3 regions of the Georgenia wutianyii genome follow, and region 1 is predicted to be linked to each of the others. Evidence: riboswitches for the same ligand, from Rfam matches in the RefSeq annotation. Region 1 holds a riboswitch; each other region holds the start of a gene.
What was found. A riboswitch is a leader RNA that binds a small molecule or an ion and turns the genes downstream of it on or off. The one in region 1 is predicted to bind S-adenosylmethionine.
Positions count from the first base shown of each region.

Region 1 (7,596 bases):
GCATCGTCCACTCGTGCGGGTTCGACTCGGTGCCCTCGGACCTGTCCGTCCTCCTCACCGCGCTCCACGCCCGGGCCGACGCCGCGGGCGGGCTGCGCGAGGTCACGCTCGCCGTGCGCGAGATCGCGGGCGGTGTGAGCGGGGGGACGATCGACTCGATGCGGGTGCAGGCGGACGCCGCCCGGGACCCGGAGGCCGGGCGCGTCCTCGCCGACCCCTACGCGCTGCTGCCCGACGGCGTCGCCCCGCCCGCCGTCGACCAGCACGTGCCCGCGCGGGCCTTCCGCGACCTGCTCACCGGGACCTGGGTGGCGCCCTTCCCGATGGCGGCGTTCAACACCCGGGTGGTCCACCGCAGCAACGCGCTGGCCGGCTGGGCCTACGGGCGCGACCTGCGCTACCGCGAGGTCATCGACCTCGGGCCCGGCCCGCGCGGGGAGCGGCGGGCGCGCGCCCTCGCCCTGGGCACGGGGGCGGCGGCCGCCGCGATGACCCTGCCGCCCACCCGCTGGCTGGCCGACCGGCTGCTGCCCGCTCCCGGTGAGGGACCCGACGAGGAGACGCGCCTGTCGGGCCACTTCCGCGTCGAGACCCTTGCCCGCACGACCACCGGCGCCCGCTACCGCACTGTCTTCGCCGCCCAGGGCGACCCGGGGTACGCGGCGACCGCCGTCATGCTCGGGGAGTCGGCCCTCGCTCTGGCCACCGACGAGAGCCGGCTGCCCGACGGCGGCGGCGTGCTCACCCCCGCCACGGCCCTCGGCCCGGTGCTTGCCGACCGGCTCGTGCGCGCCGGGTTCCAGATCACCACCGAGCGCCTGGAAGGGGCGCCGGCCTAGAGCCGCGCCCGCACGCGCCCCGCCGCCGCGACGAGGCGGCGCAGCGCGGGCTCGACCTCCTCGTAACGCCGCGTCTTGAGGCCGCAGTCGGGGTTGACCCACAGCAGCCGCGGGTGGACCGACTCGGCCGCGAGCCCGACGAGCTCGGCGACCTCGTCCTCGCTCGGCACCCGCGGGGAGTGGATGTCGTAGACACCCGGCCCGACGCCGCGGGCGAACCCCGCGGCGTGCAGCTCGGGCAGCACCTCCATCCGGGAGCGGGCGGCCTCGATGCTCGTGACGTCGGCGTCGAGCGCGTCGATCGCGTCGATGACGTCCCCGAACTCCGAGTAGCACAGGTGGGTGTGGACCTGGGTGCGGAGGCCGGCGACGGCGGTGGCGATGCGGAACGCGCGCACCGACCAGTCGAGGTAGGCGGGCCGGTGCTCCGCGCGCAGGGGCAGCAGCTCGCGCAGGGCGGGCTCGTCGACCTGGATGATGCCGATGCCGGCGGCCTCGAGGTCGGCCACCTCCTCCCGCAGCGCGAGCGCCACCTGGGCGGCGGTGTCCGCCGGCGGCTGGTCGTCGCGGACGAAGGACCAGGCGAGGATCGTCACCGGTCCGGTGAGCATGCCCTTGACCGGCTTGTCGGTGAGCGAGGCGGCGTACCGGGTCCACTCGACGGTGATGGGCGCGGGACGCGCGACGTCGCCCCAGAGGATGGAGGGCCGGGTGCACCGCGTCCCGTAGGACTGCACCCACCCGTGCTCGGTGGCCGCGAACCCCTCGAGCTGCTCGGCGAAGTACTGGACCATGTCGTTGCGCTCGGGCTCGCCGTGGACGAGCACGTCCAGGCCGAGCTCCTCCTGCAGCCGCACCACCCGCTCGATCTCCGCGCGCATCGCCGCGGTGTACTCCTCCTCCGAGAGGTCGCCGGCGCGGTGACGGGCGCGGGCGCTGCGGATCTCGGAGGTCTGGGGGAAGGAGCCGATCGTCGTCGTCGGCAGCGGCGGGAGGTCGAGCACCTCGGCCTGCGCGGCGGCCCGCTCGGCGAAGTCCGCCCGGGTCACGTCCTCCTCACCGATCGCGGCCACGCGCCGGCGGACGTCCTCCCGACGCACACCGGGGTGCTCGAAGCGGGAGCGGCGGCGGTCGGCGGCCGTGCGGAACGCCTCGCTCGCGGCGCCGGGGCCGCCGGTGAGGGCGGTCGCCAGGGCGAGCACCTCCTCGACCTTCTGGTCGGCGAAGGCGAGCCAGCTGCGCAGCTGGGGGTCCAGCGCGCGCTCCGCCCCGACGTCGTAGGGGACGTGCTGCAGGGAGGTCGACGTCGTGACGCACAGCCGTCCGTCGCGCGCCGCGCCGTCGGGCAGCCCCGCCTCGAGCTCCTGGAGACGGGCGAGCGCGGCGTCGAGGTCGGTGCGCCAGACGTTGCGCCCGTCGACCGCCCCGGCGACGACGACAGCGTCCCCGAGCTGCGCGAGCACCTCGGGCGAGGGCGCGGCGCCCCGGACGAGGTCGAGGCCGACGGCCTCGACGCCGGCCCGGGCGAGCACCGGCAGGGCGTCCTCCGCGGAGCCGTAGGGGACCGGGACGAACAGCGCGGGCCGCTCGGGGCGGGTCGTCTCGGTGGCGAGCACGGCGTAGGCGCGCTCGGCGGCGGCGAGCACCCGCTCGCGCGGGACGTCCCAGTCCACGGCGAGCGCGGGCTCGTCGAGCTGCACCCACGGCGCCCCGGCCCTGCCGAGCGAGCGCAGCAGCTCGACGTAGACGGGCAGGAGGTCCTCGAGCCGGTCGAGGGGGGTGAAGCCCGCGGGCGGCGCGGTCGCGGGAGCGGCGCCCTCACCGTGCTGCTCCCCCACCGCCTTGCTCAGCAGGAGGAACGTCACCGGCCCGACGACGACGGGGCGCGTGGTCACGCCCTCCGTGGCGCCCTCGAGGAAGAGCCGCAGGACGCGGTCGTCGGCGAGGCGGAACTCGGTGCGCGGGCCGATCTCCGGCACGAGGTAGTGGTAGTTCGTGTCGAACCACTTCGTCATCTCCAGCGGCGCGACGTCGCCCTCGCCCCGGGCCAGGGTGAAGTAGCCGGGCAGGTCGAGGGCGCCGTCCTCGTCGAGGAGGTGGGCGAAGCGCGGCGGGACCGCACCGAGCGTGACGGCGGCGTCGAGCACCTGGTCGTAGTAGGAGAAGTCGCTCGGGATGGACGCGTCGTCCGGCGCCAGGCCGAGGTCGACGAGCCGGGTCCGCTGGGAGCGGCGCTGCTCGGCGGCCTGCGCCTCGAGGTCGTCGAGCTCGCTGTGCCCCGCCCAGAAGGCCTCGACGACGCGCTTGAGCTCGCGGAGCGGCCCGATCCTCGGGTACCCGAGGATCGTGGCGGCGGGCAGCTGGGGCGCGGTGCGGTCGGTCATCGGGTCGTCCTCGTGATCGGTCGGGTGTGGGCGAGTGGTCGGCGAAGTCGCTCGACGACGTCGAGCGCGGGCCGGTACTGATTGAAGGTGAACACGTGCAGACCAGGTGCGCCAGCGGCGATGACGCCCTCGGCGAGCCGCACGGTCGCGGCGACGCCGACGCGGTGGCGCTCCTCGTCGTCGGGGGCCGCGGCGAGGAGGTCCAGGACGTCGTCCGGCACGGGCACCCCGGTGAGGGCCGCGAGCCGGGTGAGCCGGCGCGGCTCGGTCAGCGGGATGATCCCGGCGACGACGGGCAGGTGGACCCCGGCGGCCCGCGCCTCGGCGACGAGGTCGGCGTAGGCGGCCGGGTCGTAGAACACCTGGGTGATCGCGTAGTCCGCGCCGGCCTCCTGCTTCTCCAGGAGCGCGGCGACGTCCTGGGCGCGGGTGTGGGACGTGCCCGCCGGGTAGGCGGCGACGGCGATGCTCAGCCCGCGGCCGCCCAGGCGCTCCCGCTCGACGTCGCGGATGAGCGCGACGAGCTGGCTCGACCGGCTCAGGCCGCCCGGGCGGGTGGCGGGGCGCCCGTCGGGCGGGTCGCCACGCAGCGCGAGGAAGTCGCGCACGCCGTCGTCGACGAGCTCGCGCACGAGCTGCCGGAGCTCCTCCCGGGTGCTGTCGACGCAGGTGAGGTGGGCGATCGGGGTCACCGAGGTCTCGGCGAGGATCCGCTGCACGAGCTGCCGGGAGGCGTCCCGTGCAGAGCCGGACGCACCGTAGGTGACGGAGAAGAAGTCCGGCGCGGCTGCGGCCAGGCGCTCGACGGTCTCCCACGCGGCGGCCGCAGCGGCCGGCGTGCGCGGCGGGTAGAGCTCGAAGGACACGGTCGGTCGGCCACGCGGCACGGTCAGCAGGCTAGCGGTGCTCAAGGAGACTCTCCCATCGGACCTGGCGGAAGCACCCGCACCCGTGGACCGGGGGGTTGCTGCGGCGTCGACGAGCCAGGACTCTCGACCGCTCTGGATGGTGGTGCGATCGTGCTGGTGCCGTCGCGACCTGGGCAAAGACCATCCGGGATGCGAGACCACCGGCCCGCTCGGGCGGGCGCGGTGAGACGGGGCCGCCCGTCGTACAGAACTCCGCTCTCGCGCAAAAACCCGCTCTCGCGCAGAAGTCGGCTCTCGCGCAGAAGTCGGCTCTCGTGAGGAGGTCCTCAACCCTTCCCCCGCCGACAGCCGAGTTGCTCACGACAGCCGAGTTGCTCGCGACAGCCGAGTTGCTCGCGAGAGCGGAGTTGTGCGCGAGGGTGCGGCTACCTCGGGGAGAGCTGCGCGACGACGGCGCGGTGGTCGCTGTCACCGACGTCGAGCACGGCGGCGGCGTCGACGACGTACCGGTCGCCGTCGAGCAGGATGTGGTCGATGGGGGCGCCGACGAGCCGGGGCAGGTGCGCCGGCCACGTCGCGAGCCCGCCGACACCACCCTCGGTCGACGCGTCGACGCAGGTGCCGATGTCCCGCATGGGCTCGTGGTCGAGCGTCGCGTTGAAGTCCCCGGCGACGATGACGTCGGACTCGCTGCGGCACGCCTCGGTCACGGCGTGCAGGTCGGCCCGCCACCGCTCCATCGCCCGGCCGGGCGCGTGCGGGCTGATGGGGTGGACGGCGAGGAACGTGGGGCCTTCGCCGTCGACCGGCTCGGCACGCACCGCGCCGTGCGACGTCGCCGGCGGGTCGGCCTCCGCGTACTCCCCGAGGTCAGCGCTCACGAGGAGCGCGGTCGAGCTCGACTCCCACTTCCCGGTCTGCCGGGCGAACACCTGGAACGGCGTCCCCGTGCTCGCCGTCAGCTCCTCGGCGACGAGTCGCGCGCTGGCCGCGGAGGTCTCCGGCAGGGCGAGCACGTCCGCGCCCGTCCCCAGCGCGGCCGCGGCCACCTGCTGGGGCGTCGCGCCGCCCCCGAGGGTGTTGAGGGTGAACACGGTGACGGCACCGGCGGGCGCCTCGGGGAGCGGGTCGTCCGTCAGGCCCCGGTCCCACAGGACGAGCCCGTGCCCGAGCCCGACCGCGAGGAACGCGAGCGCGAGGACGGCACCCCGCGGCCGCCGTCGTCCGCGGAGCGCGGCGAGCAGGACACCGAGCAGCAGGACACCGCCGAGCACCACGAAACCGGCCACGAGGTAGGGACGCATGGCGATCGCCTGGGTGACCGGGAGCCGGGTGGACAGCCCGAGGCGCGCCGGGTCGAGCGTGAGCGCGGCGGCGGCGACGAGGGCGAGGGTCACCACCCAGCCGAGGAGCTTGAACACCGCGCCATTGTCACCCGGCAGGCACTCCCGGGGCGCCGTCCTCCCACCCCCCTCACCCGGCGCGCGCAACTCCCGCACTCCTCCTCGCCCGGACGGGACCGTTCATCGGGAGGAAACCCGGATGACCGGGCCCGCCCGATCGGCGAGAATGGTCGACCGTGAGCACGGAGCCGGGCGCGGAGCACGCAGACAACGCGCCCCAGCGACCGGAGACCGGCGCCCCGGCCCAGCCGGACGGTGCCCCACGCGGCGAGACCCACCGGGGTGAGACCCACAGCGGCGACGGCCGCCGCGGACGGCGCCGGCGCGGCGGACGCTCCGGTGCCGAGGCCGGGCGCTCCGGTGCCGACGCCGCACGCTCCGACACCCCGGCCGGACGCTCCGGCGCCGACGCCGGAACCCCGGCTGCCGGCTCGGGCACCACGGGTGAGAACCCCGGACGCTCCGGCGCGGGCCGCCGCTCGGGCCGCTCGGGCAAGGGACGTCCGGCCGGGCACCGCGGCTACTCGCCCGAGCAGCTGGCCGCCCGACGCGCCGCCGTCCCGCACATCACCTACCCGGAGCAGCTGCCGGTCTCGGCACGCCGCGAGGAGATCGCCGCGGCCATCCGCGACCACCAGGTCGTCATCGTCGCCGGTGAGACCGGCTCGGGGAAGACGACCCAGCTGCCCAAGATCTGCCTCGAGCTCGGCCGCGGGGTCGAGGGCACCATCGGGCACACCCAGCCGCGCCGGATCGCCGCCCGCACCGTGGCCGAGCGCATCGCCGAGGAGCTCGGCGTCCCGCTCGGCGGCGCCGTCGGCTACCAGGTGCGCTTCACCGACGAGGTCGGCCCGACGACGCTCGTCAAGCTCATGACCGACGGCATCCTCCTCGCCGAGATCCAGCGCGACCCGCTGCTGCGTCGCTACGACACGATCATCGTCGACGAGGCCCACGAGCGGTCCCTCAACATCGACTTCATCCTCGGCTACCTCGCCCGGCTGCTCCCGCAGCGTCCCGACCTCAAGGTCGTCATCACCTCCGCGACCATCGACTCCGCCCGCTTCGCCGCCCACTTCGGCCGCGACGGCGAGGACGGCGAGCGCGTCCCGGCGCCCGTCGTCGAGGTCTCCGGGCGGACCTACCCGGTCGAGGTCCGCTACCGGCCACTCGTCCCCGACACCGAGGACGACTCCCCCGCCCCCGAGGAGGAGCTCGACCAGCCGACGGCGATCTGCCGCGCGGTCGACGAGCTCATGACCGAGGGCCCGGGCGACATCCTCGTCTTCCTCTCCGGCGAGCGGGAGATCCGTGACACCGAGGTCGCCCTCGCCGAGCACCTCGGCCCGCGGTACGCCGGCCGGGCCGCGCCCGGACGGCCCGGCGTCGTCGAGGTCGTCCCGCTGTACGCGCGGCTCTCCGCCGCCGAGCAGCACCGGGTGTTCGAGCCGCACCAGCTCCGCCGCGTGGTCCTCGCGACGAACGTGGCCGAGACCTCGCTGACCGTGCCCGGCATCCGCTACGTCGTCGACCCGGGCACCGCCCGGATCTCGCGCTACTCCAACCGCACGAAGGTCCAGCGGCTGCCGATCGAGCCGGTCTCCCAGGCGAGCGCGAACCAGCGCGCCGGACGCTGCGGCCGCGTGGCCGACGGCATCGCGATCCGGCTGTACTCCCGCGCCGACTACGACTCGCGACCGGAGTACACCGAGCCCGAGATCCTGCGCACCTCCCTCGCCGCGGTCATCCTCCAGATGGCGGCGCTCGGGCTCGGCGACGTCGAGGGCTTCCCGTTCGTCGACCAGCCCGACACGCGGTCCGTGCGCGACGGCGTCCAGCTCCTCGTCGAGATCGGTGCGCTCGACCCGGACGACGCCGGCGGTCCCCGGCTCACCCCGGTCGGCCGTCAGCTCGCCCGGCTGCCGATCGACCCGCGGCTGGGCCGGATGCTCCTCGAGGCGCAGACGAACGGCTGCGCCGCGGAGGTCATGGTCATCGTCGCCGCCCTGTCGGTGCAGGACGTGCGCGAGCGGCCCGCCGAGCACCAGCAGGCCGCCGACGCCAAGCACCGCCGGTTCACCGACCCCACGTCCGACTTCCT
Region 1 covers NZ_CP040899.1:71,678-79,273, reverse strand. The annotation lists gene FE251_RS00355 (saccharopine dehydrogenase family protein) at 1-839, shown strand, start outside; gene metE (5-methyltetrahydropteroyltriglutamate--homocysteine S-methyltransferase) at 836-3,223, opposite strand; gene FE251_RS00345 (methylenetetrahydrofolate reductase) at 3,220-4,134, opposite strand; SAM riboswitch class I at 4,142-4,235, opposite strand; gene FE251_RS00340 (endonuclease/exonuclease/phosphatase family protein) at 4,518-5,513, opposite strand; gene hrpA (ATP-dependent RNA helicase HrpA) at 5,672-7,596, shown strand, end outside.

Region 2 (7,596 bases), 1.3 Mb from region 1:
CGGTGCCGTTGGCGGCGGTGGTGAGCGTCTCCTCGGTGTCCTCCGAGGAGAGGATCGCGAGGTTGACGCTCGCCAGGCCGGCGAGGACCGAGGAGTCCGGCGCGGACAGGGTGAGGACGACCGTGCGGGCGTCGGGCGCCTCGACGGACTCGACGGAGCCGAGGGTCGCGGCGGCGACGGCGGCGGTCTCCTCGGCCATGACCGACTCAAGGGAGTGGACGACGTCGGCGGAGTCGAGCTCCGAGCCGTCGTGGAAGGTCACGCCCTCACGGAGCGTGAACGTCATGGTGAGGCCGTCCTCGGAGACCTCCCACTCCTCGGCGAGGCCGGGGACCACCTCGAGGTCGGCGTCGAGCTCGGTGAGCGTGCCGTAGAGGTTGGTGAGGACGTCGATGGCCTGGAACTGGGTGGCCTTCCACGGGAAGAGGGTGTCCGGGTCGGAGGTGACGCCGACGACGAGGGTCTCGCCCCCGCCGTCGCCGGTCGACCCGCCGTCGTCGCTTCCACCGGAGCAGGCGGCGAGCGCGAGACCCACCGCTGCGAGCACCGCCGCAGCCCGGACCGGTGACCTGTGGACCTTCATGCTGACCTCCCCGTCAGGCGGCTCCGACGCCGCTCGCACGCCTCCCGGCCTGGCCGGGACCAGGTGCCACTGTCCCGCGACCACCCAGGTGCGTCAAGTTCTTCCGCCTCTCATTCTTCGGCGAAACTCATTTGTCCGCGCTCCTGCTCCAGCGCGGGGGGACCATGGGGCGATGGAGAGCCTGCCGCTCCGCTCGGCGCGGGGCCGCTGGGTGGTGCTCGCCGCGACGCTCGCGTCGGCGATCGCCTTCCTCGACGGCAGCGTCGTCAACGTCGCGCTGCGTCCCATCGCGCTCGACCTCGACGCCACGCTCACCGACCTGCAGTGGGTGGTCAACGCCTACATGTTCGCCCTCGCCTCGCTCATCCTCGTCGGCGGCTCCCTCGGGGACCGGCTGGGGCGGCGTCGGGTGTTCGTCGTCGGGATCGCGTGGTTCGGGCTCGCGTCGGTCGTGTGCGGGCTGGCGCAGGGGGTCGAGCAGCTCGTCGCGGCGCGCGGGCTGCAGGGCGTCGGGGCGGCGCTGCTGACGCCGGGCAGCCTCGCCCTCATCCAGTCCCTCATCGCCGAGGAGGACCGGGCCCGCGCCATCGGCTACTGGTCGGCGTGGTCGGGCGTGGCCGGCGCCGTCGGGCCGCTGCTCGGCGGCTGGCTGGTGGAGACGCTCTCGTGGCGCTGGGTCTTCTTCGTCAACGTGCCGGTGGCGGCCGTCGTCATCGCGATCGCGGTGCTGCGGGTGCCGGAGTCGGTGCCGGCGGCCGGGCAGGGACGCTTCGACGTGCCCGGCGCGGCACTGGGCGTCCTCGCGCTCGGTGGGATCACCGTGGCGCTCACCCAGGGCGCGTGGCCCGCGGCCGTGGTGGGCGCGGTGGCCGCCGTCGTCTTCGTCGTCGTCGAGGCCCGCTCCGCACACCCGATGGTGCCGCTGGGGATGTTCGCCGACCGGACGTTCTCGGTGGTCAACGTCGCGACCTTCCTCATCTACGCGGCGCTCACCGCCGTGACGTTCTTCCTCGTCCTCCAGCTCCAGGTGGTCGCCGGGTACGGCCCGCTCGCCGCCGGGGCCGCGACGATCCCGTTCACACTGCTCCTGCTCGTCTTCTCCCCGCGCGTCGGCACCCTCCTCACGCGCACCGGCGCCAGGCCGCTCATGACGCTCGGCCCTGCCCTGGCCGCCGTCGGTGTCGCGCTGCTCGCCGGAATCCCCGACGACGCCGCGTACCTCACCGACGTCCTGCCCGGCGTCCTCGTCTTCGGCGCGGGCATCACCCTGCTCGTCACGCCGCTGACGGCCACCGTCCTCGCCGCCGCGCCCGCCGAGCACGTGGGACTGGCCAGCGGCGTCAACAACGCCGTCGCCCGCGCCGCGGGGCTGCTCGCGGTGGCCGCACTCCCGGCGCTCGTCGGGCTCGACGGCGAGCTCGCGGCCGACCCCTTCGGCGCGGGCTACGCGCGGGCGATGTGGTGGTGCGCGGGGCTGCTGGTCCTCGGCGCGGTGGTCTCCGGGGCGCTCCTACCCGGGAGACGCAGCCGCGCCGGGTAGGAGCGCTCCCGTGTCAGGCCGCGCCGGCCTGGTCGGCGTAGTGGTTCACGAACACCACCATGTCCTCGAGGCTGATCTGCTCGGGGGTCGCGGTGACGGTGATGACGCCGTCGGCCGTGCGCTGGTAGCAGGTGATCGAGCTACCCGACTCGTTGGTGCCACAGCTCCCGGTGCCGGCGGCCGTGTTGTCGGTCTCGATGTACTCCACCAGCGACTCGTACGGCGAGCTGAGCACGTTGCTGTCGACGGCGATCATCACGGTGAAGCTCTCGTCGTTGTACATGCGGGCGGGGCCGGTGGACTCGTCGAGCGTGTAGGGACCGATGGCCTGCGGGGGCGTGGCCAGGGCCTCGGCGGGGATGACCGCGCCCTCGGCGGCCGGGCCGGGGTCGCTCGCGCCGAGGTCGGCGCCCGCGGCACTGTCGGTCTCGCTCTCGGCGGTGTCCTCCTCGGCCGGGGTCGTCTCCTCCGGCTCCGGGGTCGTCGGCTGCTCCGGCGTCGTCGTCTCCTCGGCCGCCGTCGTGGGCTCGGTGGCCTCACCGTCGGCCGAGTCGTCGCCGCAGCCGGTGAGGCCGATCGTGGCAAGGGCGAGGGTGGAGAGGAACACGACGTGCTTGCGGCGCATGGGGGGATATTCCTTCGGTGTCAGAGCAGGTGGGCCCGCAGTCGTCTACGGGAGTAGTGCAGACCTTGGCGCATCACTCGGAGGTCCGCCACTCGGAGCCGGCGCCGGGCGATGTCGGTGCCTGCCGCTACCGTCCTGCCCAGGTCACGAGGACCAGCGCCACGCCCTCCGGCGTGCTGGTCCGGCAACCGCGCCCCGCGCACGGTGCCCCCGGAGGAAGACCCGCCCGCGCCGACCGGCGTGGGAAGAGCGAGACGAGGAGACACCTTGACCACCCCTGCCCCGTGCACCGTCGGCGCCTGCTGCCGCAGCTACAGCCCCGGGCACCTCATGCACCACATCCACACCGGGAAGGTCCAGAGCGCGCCGGAGGGGTGGCGCGACGGCGTCGTCCGTTCGGTCGACGAGGGCAACGTCGCCGTCGTCGACCACCCCGGCGGCGAGGGGTCGTGCGCCGTGTGGCACCACCACGACCTGTCGGTCATGTGCCCGCCCGGCACCACCGTCATGGTCAACGAGCGGTGGCACGCCCTCGCCGTCGGGCGCGTCGTCGTCAACATGCTCGTGCACGACGGCGCGGGCCCGGTCCCGTCCGTCCCGGCACGCTCCGCGCCCGGCGTCATCGTCACGCACCTCGGCACCGGCCACGGGGTCATCGCGACCTGACGCGGCTCCCCCGGCTCGCCGTGTCGGCCCCGGCCGATAGCATCCGGGTCTCAGCCCGCCCCGGCGGCCAGGACGGCCGCCGCGGGCGAAGGCTGGGTTCCGATGAGGGAAGCACATGAAACCGGGGGGTTCAACGATGAAGTCAGCCCATGCGGTCCTTGCCGCACTCGTCCTGGCCGGTCTGCCGGCCGCAGCCCACGCCGACCCGCCGGAAGGCCGCGACGGTCCGCCGCTGCGTGCGCTGGAGATCGAGGTGGTCTCCAGCCTGCCGGAGTTCGTCAGCGGCGGTGACGCGCTGATCGAGATCTCGGCGCCGCCGGGAGTTGCGCCACCGCACGTGCGGATCTCGGTGGACGGAGAGCGCCGCGACGTCGACCTCGAGTGGTCCGGCGACCGGCGCACGCTCGTCGGCGTCGTCGACGGGCTCGAGCTCGGCGCGCAGACGATCACGGCCTCCGCACCGCGCGGGCGGGAGGCGAGCGTCGAGGTGGTCAACCACCCCGCCGAGGGCCCGCTGTTCTCCGGCCCGCACGAGCAGCCGTTCATCTGCCAGACGCAGGACTTCACGCTCCCGGTGATCGGGGGCAACCTCGGCGCGGCGCTCGACGAGAACTGCTCGACGACCACCCGCGTCGACCACTTCTACCGGACCACGGGCGGTGAGTACGTGCCGTGGCCGGTGGACGCGCGCCGCTACCCCGCCGACCTCGCCCGCACGACGACGTCGGACGGCGAGCGCGTCCCGTTCATCGTCCGGATGGAGACCGGCACCGCCAACCGCGGGATCTACCAGCACACGGTGCTGCACGACCCGCTCCGCGAGAAGGACCCCTCCCCCGCGCACCGACCCAAGGGCTGGAACGGACGGGCGATCTACACCCTCGGCGGCGGCTGCACCGGCGGCTGGTTCCGCCAGGGCGAGACGACCGGCGGGGTGACCGACGCGTGGATGCTCGGCCAGGGGTACGCCGTCGTCTCCTCGAGCCTCAACGTCTTCGGGCAGAACTGCAGCGACCTGCTCGCCTCGGAGACGGCCGCGATGACCAAGGAGAAGTTCATCGAGGTCTACGGGCGCGAAGACTTCACCATCGGGTTCGGCTGCTCGGGCGGCAGCTACCAGGCCCACCAGACGGCCGACAACTACCCGGGCATCTTCGACGGGATCGTCGTGGGCTGCTCCTTCCCCGAGGTCGGGTTCGGCACCGTCAACTTCATCACCGACGCCCGGCTGCTCAACAACTACTTCACCGACCCCGCGCTCGCGTGGACCGACGAGCAGAAGCGCGCCGTCACCGGCTTCGCCAACCTCGCGACCATGCCGAACGTCGCGGGCGGCGCCCAGCGGATCGACCCGACGGCGTTCTGCCCCAGCGTGCTGCCCGTTGAGCTGCGCTACCACCCGACCGACAACCCCGGCGGGGCGCGCTGCGACGTCTACGACCACACCGTCAACGCCTACGGACGCGACCCCGAGACCGGGTTCGCGCTGCGGCCGCTGGACAACGAGGGCATCCAGTACGGGCTGCAGGCCCTGGAGGACGGTGTCATCACGCCCGAGCAGTTCCTCGACCTCAACGAGCAGGTCGGCGGGTACGACCACGACGGCAAGTTCCGCGCCGAGCGCTCCGAGGCCGACATGCCGGCCGTCGAGGCGGCCTACCGCACCGGGCGGCTCACCAGCGGCGGCGGCGGGCTGGCGAGCACGCCGATCATCGACTACCGCGCCTACAGCGACGACCTGCCGAACGGGGACATCCACGTCCGCTACCACTCCAACTCCATGCGCGAGCGGCTGCGTGAGGTCAACGGCAGCGTGGTCAACCACGTGAGCCTGCTCGAGGACAACCGCTACGGCGGGTTCAGCACCGCCAGCCCGCTGCTGCGCCACGCCGTCACCCAGATGGACGCCTGGCTCTCCCAGCTCGACGTGGCGGGCGACGAGCGGCCGACGCTGGAGGAGATCGGCGAGACCCGGCCCGCAGCGCTCGTCGAGGGCTGCATGACGCGCGACGCGAGCCCGACGTTCATCGCCGAGCCGCTCGACCGCGACCCGGCGACCGAGTGCGAGCAGCTCTACCCCTCGGCCAGCTTCCCGCGTGAGGTGGCCGGGGAGAGCGTGCAGGCCGACGTCATCAAGTGCCAGACCCGTGAGCCTCGGCGTGAGGACTACGGGGTGGAGTTCACCGACGCCGAGTGGGCGCGGCTGACCGAGGTCTTCGCGGATGGGGTGTGTGACTACTCCGTGCCGGGACAGGCACAGCAGGGCCTGGCCGGGACCTGGTTGCGGATCGGTTGAGGCCGGCCGGCGCGTCGTCGGGGAGCGCGAGGCTGCTCCCCGACGGCGCGCGGGACAGACGCTCTAGTGGATGACCAAGGGAGGAGACCCGCACAGCTGCACCGCCGGCACGTGCGTGGACAGCAGCGCGAGCGTGGCGTCCACCCGGTTGGAGATCTGCCACGACCACATCCACACGAGGAGACGACGTCCCGGCTGCATCCGGACGATGACCGGTGCCAGCGGGATGGGCCCAAAGCCGCCGGGCAGCGCCGGGCTCGACGCGCTGGCGAACGCGCCCTTGCCCGTGCCGCCCTGCAGCAGACCGGCGCCGTGGACGTCCCACAGGCGGACCTGTCGAGTGAAGACGGGGGTCGAGTCCCCGTCTGCGTAGATGGTGACGCCCAGCCCGCCGAAGCTCCGCCAGTCCGGGGCTTCCGCCGCGGCGAACCAGGAGAACTCGTAGGTGCCCTGGGGCGTGATGCTCATGTCGACCTCGGCCGGTGAGCTCAGGTAGAACCCGACGCCGCCCGCGGCCTGGCCCTCCGTGCCGATGCTGACGACCTTTCCGTCGTGCTTGGCGCCGAACCCGAAGGCCGTGCCCTCGCTGTACTCGACATCGTACGGGGTACCGATCAGTCGGCACCCCGTGCCGATGGTGAACTGGACGTCTCGTACGGCGACGCCGACACCGATCCGCTCCTCGAGGCGGTGGAGCACCGTCGTGCGCAGCATGCTGCCGTGGATGCCGAGGCGCTCGTCCGCGGCCTGCGGAGCATCGACCTCCCGAGTCAGCCGTGCCAGCTCACCCCTGATGTGCTCGTTGAACACACCAACGTCGTTGTCCCGGGTGTCGCGTCCAGGAACCTCACGCTCGAGCGCGAGGACGTCATCTCGTCCGAACAGCCGTGCCAGATCCTCCATGATGGTTCCCCTCCACAGGGGTACGCCCGCGACTCGTCACCGCCGGTGAGACGGTTGGGTATCGGCTCCTGGACCAGTGCCGAGGAATGCCCGCGAAAGAGGTCGGCGACGTCAGGCCAACACCTGCCACGTTAGACCTCCAGCGAGGAGGGGTCGAGGTCTTACCGCCGGCAGGGACCGACTTCCTCCCCCCTTCTCCGCGGGGACGCTCCGGTCGCGGCGGTCATGACCCCATGTTTCGGTGGACCCCCACCCACCAGTCCGAGGAGGACCCCGATGACCGACGACGGAACCAAGAAGATCGCCGAGCTCGTCAAGGACGCCGGAATCGCGATGTTCACGACCGTGGACGCGGACCACCGCCTGGTGAGCCGGCCGATGGGCCTGCAGGAGGTCGAGTTCGACGGCGACCTGTGGTTCTTCGCCGACGACCGCTCCGACACGGTCGCCGAGGTCTCGGCCAACCCGTCGGTCAATGTCTCCTTCAGCACGCGCGGCTCGTGGGTCTCGGTCACCGGTGACTGCGAGGTCGTGCGCGACCGCGACCGCGCCGAGCAGCTGTGGAGCAGTTCGGTCGAGGCGTGGTTCCCCGACGGCCCCACCACCCCCGGCGTCGTCCTGCTCAAGGTGCACGCCCACGCCGCCCAGTACTGGGACGTGCCCGGCGCCAAGGTCGTCCAGCTCTTCAGCCTGGTGAAGGCGAAGGTCACCGGGCAGCGCTTCGAGGGCGGGGAGTCGGGCACCGTCGAGCTCGACTGACGCCCGGCCGCCGCACCGTGCCACAGTGAGCGCATGAGCGCGCTTGTCAGCCCCGAGCAGCTGCGGTCCGAGCAGGAGGCCATGCTCCTCCTCGACGTCCGCTGGACGCTCGCCGGGCCGGATCGCGAGGGCTACCGCGCCGGGCACCTGCCCGGCGCGGTGTTCTGCGACCTCGACGCCGACCTCGCCGCCCCGCCCGGCCCCGGCGGCCGTCACCCCCTGCC
Region 2 covers NZ_CP040899.1:2,188,636-2,196,231, forward strand. The annotation lists gene FE251_RS09680 (ABC transporter substrate-binding protein) at 1-583, opposite strand, end outside; gene FE251_RS09685 (MFS transporter) at 756-2,123, shown strand; gene FE251_RS09690 (hypothetical protein) at 2,137-2,748, opposite strand; SAM riboswitch class IV at 2,891-3,004, shown strand; gene FE251_RS09695 (hypothetical protein) at 3,016-3,414, shown strand; gene FE251_RS09700 (DUF6351 family protein) at 3,551-5,710, shown strand; gene FE251_RS09705 (hypothetical protein) at 5,774-6,613, opposite strand; gene FE251_RS09710 (pyridoxamine 5'-phosphate oxidase family protein) at 6,890-7,372, shown strand; gene FE251_RS09715 (sulfurtransferase) at 7,406-7,596, shown strand, end outside.
Region 2: linked by a shared signal. The riboswitch ahead of FE251_RS09695 (hypothetical protein) and the one ahead of FE251_RS00345 (methylenetetrahydrofolate reductase) in region 1 are both predicted to bind S-adenosylmethionine.

Region 3 (7,596 bases), 140 kb from region 1:
GAGCCAGGCCGGTCAGAAGGCGGGGACGACCTCGCCGGCGGGCCAGCGCTCCTCGATGAAGGCGCGCACCTCGTCCGAGCGCAGCGCCTCGTCGAGGGCGACGAGCGCCGGGTCCTCGACGTCCTCGCTGCGCACGGCCACGAGGTTGGCGAACGGGTTGCCCTCGCCGGACTCCAGGACGATGGCGTCCTCGGCGGGGTTGAGGTCGGCCTCGAGGGCGTAGTTGCCGTTGACGACGGCGGCGTCCAGGTCCTGCAGGCTGCGCACGAGCTGGGCGGCCTCGAGCTCGACGAGCTCGATGTCCTTCGGGTTGTCGGCGACGTCGAAGATCGTCGGGTCCTCGACGTCCGCGAGGGTGAACAGGCCCTCGGACTCGAGCAGCTCGAGCGCGCGCGCCTGGTTCGACGGGTCGTTCGGGACGCCGACCTGGGCGCCGTCGGGCAGCTCGTCCAGCGAGGTCACCGTCTCGGAGTAGATGCCGTAGGGCTCGATGTGGACGCCGTCGAAGTGGGCGAAGTCGTACCCCTTCTCGGCGACCTCGGCCTCGAAGTACGGCAGGTGCTGGAAGAAGTTCGCGTCGAGCTCACCCTCGGCGAGCTGGACGTTGGGCTGGACGTAGTCGGTGTACTCGATGATGTCGAGGGTGAAGCCGGCGTCCTCGGCGAGGTTCTCCTGGACGAACTCGAGGATCTCGGCGTGGGGGGTCGGGCTGGCACCGATGACGATCGTCGCGATGCCGCCGGACTCACCGGTGGCGGCGGCCGGCTCCTCCTCGGCGGTGTCGCCGCAGGCGGCGAGCGCGAGGGTGGTGACGGCGGCGAGCGCGGCGAGCAGCACGGGTCGGGTGGTGCGCATGGGTTGGGTCCTCTCGGTGGGGCTCAGCGGTGGTCGACGAGTCGCACGACCCGGTCCCCGAGCATCTGGATCAGCTGGACGAGCACGATGATCACGACGACGGTCACGACCATGACGTCGGTCTGGAAGCGTTGGTAGCCGTGGTTGACGGCGAGCGCACCGAGGCCCTCGGCCCCGAGCGCGCCGGCCATCGCGGAGTAGGAGATGAGCGTGATGACGGTGACGGTGACGCCGCCGACGAGCGCGGGCAGTGCCTCGCGGACGAGGACGCCGCCGACGATCCCGAGCCGGGAGGCACCGACCATCTGGGCCGCCTCGACCTTCCCCGGGGCCACCTCGCGCACCGCGTTCTCCACGAGCCGGGCGAAGAAGGGGATGGCGGCGACGGCGAGGGGGACGACGGCGGACCGCCACCCGTAGGTGGTCCCGGTGAGGAGCCGGGTGAGCGGCAGGATCGCGACCATGAGGATGATGAACGGGATCGAGCGCCCGACGTTGACGACGACGGACAGCACCGTGTTCAGCGCCGGCGCGGGGCGCAGGCCCCCGGGCGCGGTGACGACGAGCGCGAGGCCGAGCGGCAGGCCGAGGAGGATGGTGATGACGGTCGACAGCCCCGTCATGTAGAGGGTCTGGAGGGTCGCCTCGGGCAGCTGCTCGGTGATGACCCGGTTGGCGAGGGCGTCCTGCAGCCAGCTCACGGCGCCACCTCCTCGACGTGGACCCCGGCCGCGCGCAGCTCTCGCTGCGCGACGAGGGCGGCGGACACCGGGACGGACAGTCGCAGCCGGCCCACCCGGGTGCCGGCAAGGGTCTCGATGGTGCCGGCGGAGACGTCGGCCTCCTCGCCGAGCGCGGCGACGGCGGCGAGCACCCGGGCGGTGCTCACCTCACCGCCGAAGGACAGCTCGAGGGTGGCGCGGCCCTCCTCGCGCGGCTCGGGAGGCAGCGGGACGAGTGCGCGGGCCAGGCGGGTGCCGTGGTCACCGGCGACGACGTCGATCGGCCCGTGCTCGGCGACGCGGCCGTGGTCGAGGAGGCTGACCGAGTCGCACACCTCGCGGACGACGGCCATCTCGTGGGTGATGATGAGGACGGTGATCCCGAGCCGGTCGCGGACGTCGCGGATGAGCCCGAGGATCTGGCGGGTGGTGTCGGAGTCGAGCGCCGACGTCGGCTCGTCGCACAGGAGGACTGCGGGCTCGGCCGCCAGCGCGCGGGCGATGCCGACGCGCTGCTTCTGGCCGCCGGAGAGCTGGGCCGGGTAGGCGTCGGCCCGGTCGCCGAGCCCGACGAGCTCGAGCAGCTCGCGCACCCGCTCGTCGCGACGCTCGCGCGGCACGCGGGCGACCCGCAGCGGGTAGGCGACGTTGGCCGCCGCCGTGCGCGCCTCGAGCAGGTTGACGTGCTGGAAGACCATCCCGATGCGGCGCCGCTGGCGGCGCAGCTCCCGCTCACCGAGGCCGGCGAGCGGGACGCCGTCGATGCTCACGGTCCCGGAGGTCGGGCGCTCGAGGGCGGTGAGGCAGCGGACGAGGGTCGACTTGCCGGCCCCGGACTCCCCGACGATCCCGTGGATCGCGCCGCGCGGGACGTGGAGGTCGATGCCGTCGAGCGCGACGACCTCGCGGCCACCGCGGCTGCGGTAGACCTTGCGCAGGTCGGTCAGGCTGATCACGAGAGACGTCCTTCCATCGGTCCTGGCGGGAGCACCCGACGGATCGGGTTGCTGCAGCGTCGACGAGCCAGGTCTCTCGGCTGCTCTGGATGGTGGCCACATCGTAGGATCGCGAATCCGGGTCCTGGCAAGTGCGTCCGGCTGGCGAGACGTGCGTCTTGCCATCCGGGCGCCACCGGAGATGCCCGGCGAGCCGCCCCGCCCGCCTCCTGCTATAACCGCTTCATGCCGCCGCGCACCGACGCCCCGGCCCGCCGGCTGCGGACCGAGGTGTGGATCGTCCTCGGCCTGTCCCTCGGGCAGTCCGGGGTGTACGCCGTCGTCAACATCATCGCCCGCCTCACCGCCGAGGCGCCGCTGCGGCAGCAGACCACCGCGCTCAACCCCTCGCGCTCCCCGCGCCCCTACCTCGACCTCACCTACCAGCTGCTCAACATCGGGTTCGCGCTCGTGCCGGTCGCCCTCGCGCTCTTCCTCCTCAGCGAGCCCGGACGGCGCGCCACCAGCCGCATCGGTCTCACGTTCTCCCGCCCCTGGCGCGACCTCGCCGTCGGCGTCGGCCTCGCGGCGCTCATCGGGGTGCCCGGGCTCGGGGTGTACGCGCTGGGCCGCGCGCTCGGCATCACCGTCGAGGTGCAGGCCGCCACGCTCGACCAGTACTGGTGGACCGTCCCGGTGCTCATCCTCGCCGCGCTGAAGAACGCGCTCCTCGAGGAGGTCATCGCAGCCGGCTACCTCATCGAGCGGCTCGAGCAGCTCGGCTGGCGCCCCGCGTCGGTCGTCGCCGCGAGCTCGCTGCTGCGCGGTTCCTACCACCTCTACCAGGGCATCGGACCGGGCCTGGCCAACGTCGCCATGGGCGTCGTGTTCGCCGAGTACTACCGCAGACGACGGCGCACCATGCCGCTCGTCCTCGCCCACACGCTCATCGACGTCGTCGCCTTCGTCGGCTACTCGCTGCTGCCGGAGTCCGTGCTGCGGACCCTCGGACTCACCTGAACCGCCCGGAAAGGGCCACGCCCACCCGGCTCCCGCGTCTGCGCAGGCCGCACGTCCTAGAATCGGGCGCATGACGGAGCGGCCGGGCGACACCCGCACGCCCGCGCCCGGCGCCCCGGAGGCGCCCCGGCGCAAGGTGCTCCTCGTCGACCTCCCGGCCGTGCGCGTGCGCCGCCCGCGCGACCTCCTCGAGCTCGTCATGTCGGCGCTCGGGATCGGCGTCGTGCTCCTCCTCGCCGTCTACGCGCACGCGACGGCGATCGGGGTGACCGAGGACGTCCAGTCCGCCGCCGCGCTCGTCCTGCGCCAGATCCTGCTCCTGCCCGTCACGGTGCTCGAGGGTGTCGTCACCTTCTTCCTGCCGCTGTTCGTCGTCGCCATGCAGCTCGTGCGGCGCCGCTGGCGCTCGGTCCTCGAGGCGCTCGCCGCGGCCGTCGTCGCCTGGTCCCTCACGACCGCCGCGGTGTGGCTGCTCGACTCCTACGGGCCCAGCGCCCTGTCGGTCGGCCTGACGATCACGAGCGAGGGCGACAGCGTCATCGCGATGAACCCGCTCGTCGCCGCGCTCGCCGCACTCCTCACCGCGATGGGCCCGCGCGACCGGCGGCCCTCCGTGCGCTGGTCGTGGAACCTCCTGTGGGTCGTGCTCGCCCTCACCGTCATCCGCGGAGCACTCACCCTGCCCGGCGCCGTCGTCACCGTGCTCCTCGGCCGGCTCGTCGGGCTCGCCGGGCGCCTGCTCGTCGGGGTCTTCAACGAGCGCGCCGAGGGCATCGACCTCGTCCAGGGGCTGCGGCGGGCCGGGCTCGACGCCGTCCGCGTCGTGCGCCTCGACCCGCCCGAGGGCGGCGACGTGCGGGCATGGACCGTGACGACCTCCTCCCCCATCGGCTACACCGAGCACCTGGCGGAGAACGAGATCCTCGGCGAGGACCCCGACGCCGGCTGGCCGGTGACGACGCGCGCGTCCGACACGATCGTGCCCGACGTGCTCACCGACCCCCAGGCCGTCGTCCACGCCGCCGCCAGCCCGGGCGGGGTCAACCTCGACCCGGTGAGCGCCCACCGGGTGTACTCCGTGTGGGACACCGCCGGCCGCCGCTGGTACGTCACCATGCTCGACGGCGACCGGCAGGTCGTCGGCTACCTCTCCTCGCTGTGGTCGCGGATGCGCGTGCGCGGCCTGCGGCGGCGGCGCTCCGGCTCCCTGCGCGACGCCGCCGACCGCGCCGCCCTCCTCGCCTACGCCGTCGAGCGGGCCGGGGTGAACACCCCACCGCTCGTCGGGATGGCCGAGGCCCGCGACTCGATGATCATGGTGACGGCGCACATCGCCGGCGCCCGGCGCCTGTCCGACCTCACCGAGGAGGAGGTGAGCGACGAGCTGCTCGACGAGGTGTGGGACCAGCTGCGCACCGCCCACGCCGCCGGCCTGGCCCACCTCGACCTCACGGCCAACGCCGTCCTCGTCGGCAGCGAGGGCGACGTGTACCTCCTGGACTGGGAGAACGGGGAGATCGCCTCCACCGAGCTGTCCCGGCGCCTCGACCTCGCCCAGATGCTCGCGATCACCGCGACGAAGGTCGGGGAGGAGCGGGCCCTGGCGAGCGCGAGCCGGTGCCTGGGCAGCGACCAGCTCGCCTCCATCGCCCCGCTGCTCCAGCCGGTCATCCTCGCCCCGCACACCCGGGCGGCGGCCGGGAAGCCGCGCGAGCTGCTCAACTCCCTGCGCGCCCAGCTCGTCGACCAGCACCCGGACGCCGACGTCGAGCCGATCAACCTCGCCCGCTTCAGCGTCCGCACCGTCGTCATGGTGACGATCGCCGTCGTCGCGATCTGGCTGCTCCTCGGCACGCTGAACTTCGAGCAGGTGCTCGACGCCACCCGCAACGCCAACCCGTGGTGGCTCGGTCTGTGCTTCGGGCTCGGCCTGCTCACCTACGTCGGCAGCGCGATGGGGCTCGTCGCCTTCTCCCCGGAACGGGTCGGACTGTGGCGCACCACCCTCGTCCAGGTGGCGGCGGGCGTCGTCTCGCTCGTCGCCCCGGCAGGCGTGGGCCCCGCGGCGCTCAACCTCCGCTACCTCGTCAAGCAGCGGATCGCGACCCCGCTCGCGGTGGCGACCGTCGCCCTCGTCCAGGTCTCCCAGTTCGTCACGACGGTCGCGCTGCTCGCCGTCATCGCGCTCGTCACCGGCTCGGCCGGCACGCTGTCGGTGCCCTCCGGCGCGGTGACCGGGGTGGGCATCGTCGCCGTGCTCATCGTCGTCGTCGTGCTCGCCGTGCCGCCGGCGCGCAGCTGGCTGTGGCACAAGCTCGGCCCGACGCTCACCCAGGTGTGGCCGCGGGTGCTGTGGGTGGTCGGCAGCCCGAGCCGGCTGCTCATGGGCCTGGGCGGCAACGTCATCATGACCCTCGGCTACGTCGCCTCGTTCGGTGCCGCTCTCGCGGCGTTCGGCTACTCACTGCCGGTGACGACGCTGTCGATCACCTACCTCACGTCGAACACCGTCGGTGCGGCGGTGCCCTCGCCGGGTGGCATCGGGCCGGTGGAGGCCGCGCTCACCGGTGGTCTCACCGTCGCCGGGATCCCCGCAGGTGTCGCGTTCTCGGCGGCGCTCGTCTTCCGCGTCCTCACCTTCTGGCTGCGGGTGCCGCTCGGCTGGGCCGCACTGCGCCACCTCCAGCGCCACGGGGCGCTGTGAGCCCTGCGGGGGGCGTCGTCGGACGGACGGGCGGACGGCTGTGGCAGCCGTGGGCAGTGGCAGGGGTGGCCGGCGTCCTCTACGTCGTCGTCGGCGTGCTCCAGTGGCGCAGCCTCGAGGTGCCCTCGTGGGACCTGGCGATCTTCACCCAGCTCGCCAAGGCGTACGGCTCGTTCAGCGCGCCGATCGTGCCGATCAAGGGGGACGGCTTCAACCTGCTCGGCGACCACTTCCACCCGATCCTCGTCCTCCTCGGGCCCGTCTACGCGCTGTTCCCCTCCGGCCTCACCCTGCTCGTCGTCCAGGCGCTGCTCGTCGCGGTCTCCGCCTGGCCGCTCACCGCGCTCGCGGTGCGGCGGCTCGGACCGGTCCCCGGCACCGTCCTCGGGGCGCTGTACGTGCTGTCCTACGGCATCCAGGGGGCGGTGCGCACCCAGTTCCACGAGGTCGCCTTCGCCCTGCCGCTGCTCGCGTTCGGGCTGTGCGCACTCCTCGAACGGCGCTGGCGCGCGGCGGCGTTGTGGCTCGCGCCGGTGGTGTTCGTCAAGGAGGACCTCGGGCTGCTCGTCGCCGTCCTCGGGCTGGTCATGTGGTGGCGGGGGGCCCGGCGCGCGGGCCCGGGCCTCGCGCTGTGGGGGGCCGCCTGGTTCGCCCTCGCGACGGCGGTCATCCTGCCCGCCCTCAACCCGCGCGGGCAGTACGACTACGCCGACAGACTCACGGTCGGGGACGTGCTCGGCGACCCACTCGGGACGCTCGCCGCCGTCCTCGGCCCGGGCGAGAAGGTCGTCACGGTGCTGCTGCTCGTCGCCGCGGCGGGCGTCCTCGGGGTGCGCTCCCCGATCCTGCTCGCGGCGCTCCCCACCCTCGCCTGGCGCTTCCTCGGTGACGTGCCCTTCTACTGGACGTGGGGCTGGCACTACGACGCCGTCCTCATGCCGCTCGCCGTCGCCGCGATGCTCGACGCGCTCGGCCCCCGGCCCGTCGACGATGCCGCCGACCCGCCGCCGGCCGTGGTCCAGCGCCGGCGCACCGCCCTCGCGCTCGGTGCGGCCGGCCTCGGCGTCCTGCTCACCGCGCCGGGCCTGCCGGTCGCCGACCTCCTCGACGGGGAGACCTGGCGCCCGTCCCCGCGCGCGGAGGCGGCCCGCGCGGTGCTCGACACCGTGCCCGACGGCGCCACCGTGGCCAGCGACATCGGCCTGCTCGCCCGTCTCGTGCCGACGACGACGGCGCTGTGGTCGGGCACGCCGGACAACCCGGCCCCGGACTACTACGTCATCGACCAGGAGGGCTCGACGTGGGGCGGGTCCCCTCCCCCGGACGCCGCCGCCCACGCCGAGCTCAAGCACCCGGGGAC
Region 3 covers NZ_CP040899.1:3,383,292-3,390,887, forward strand. The annotation lists gene FE251_RS15030 (MetQ/NlpA family ABC transporter substrate-binding protein) at 13-855, opposite strand; gene FE251_RS15035 (methionine ABC transporter permease) at 879-1,556, opposite strand; gene FE251_RS15040 (methionine ABC transporter ATP-binding protein) at 1,553-2,533, opposite strand; SAM riboswitch class I at 2,544-2,629, opposite strand; gene FE251_RS15045 (CPBP family intramembrane glutamic endopeptidase) at 2,759-3,532, shown strand; gene FE251_RS15050 (lysylphosphatidylglycerol synthase transmembrane domain-containing protein) at 3,603-6,236, shown strand; gene FE251_RS15055 (DUF2079 domain-containing protein) at 6,233-7,596, shown strand, end outside.
Region 3: linked by a shared signal. The riboswitch ahead of FE251_RS15040 (methionine ABC transporter ATP-binding protein) and the one ahead of FE251_RS00345 (methylenetetrahydrofolate reductase) in region 1 are both predicted to bind S-adenosylmethionine.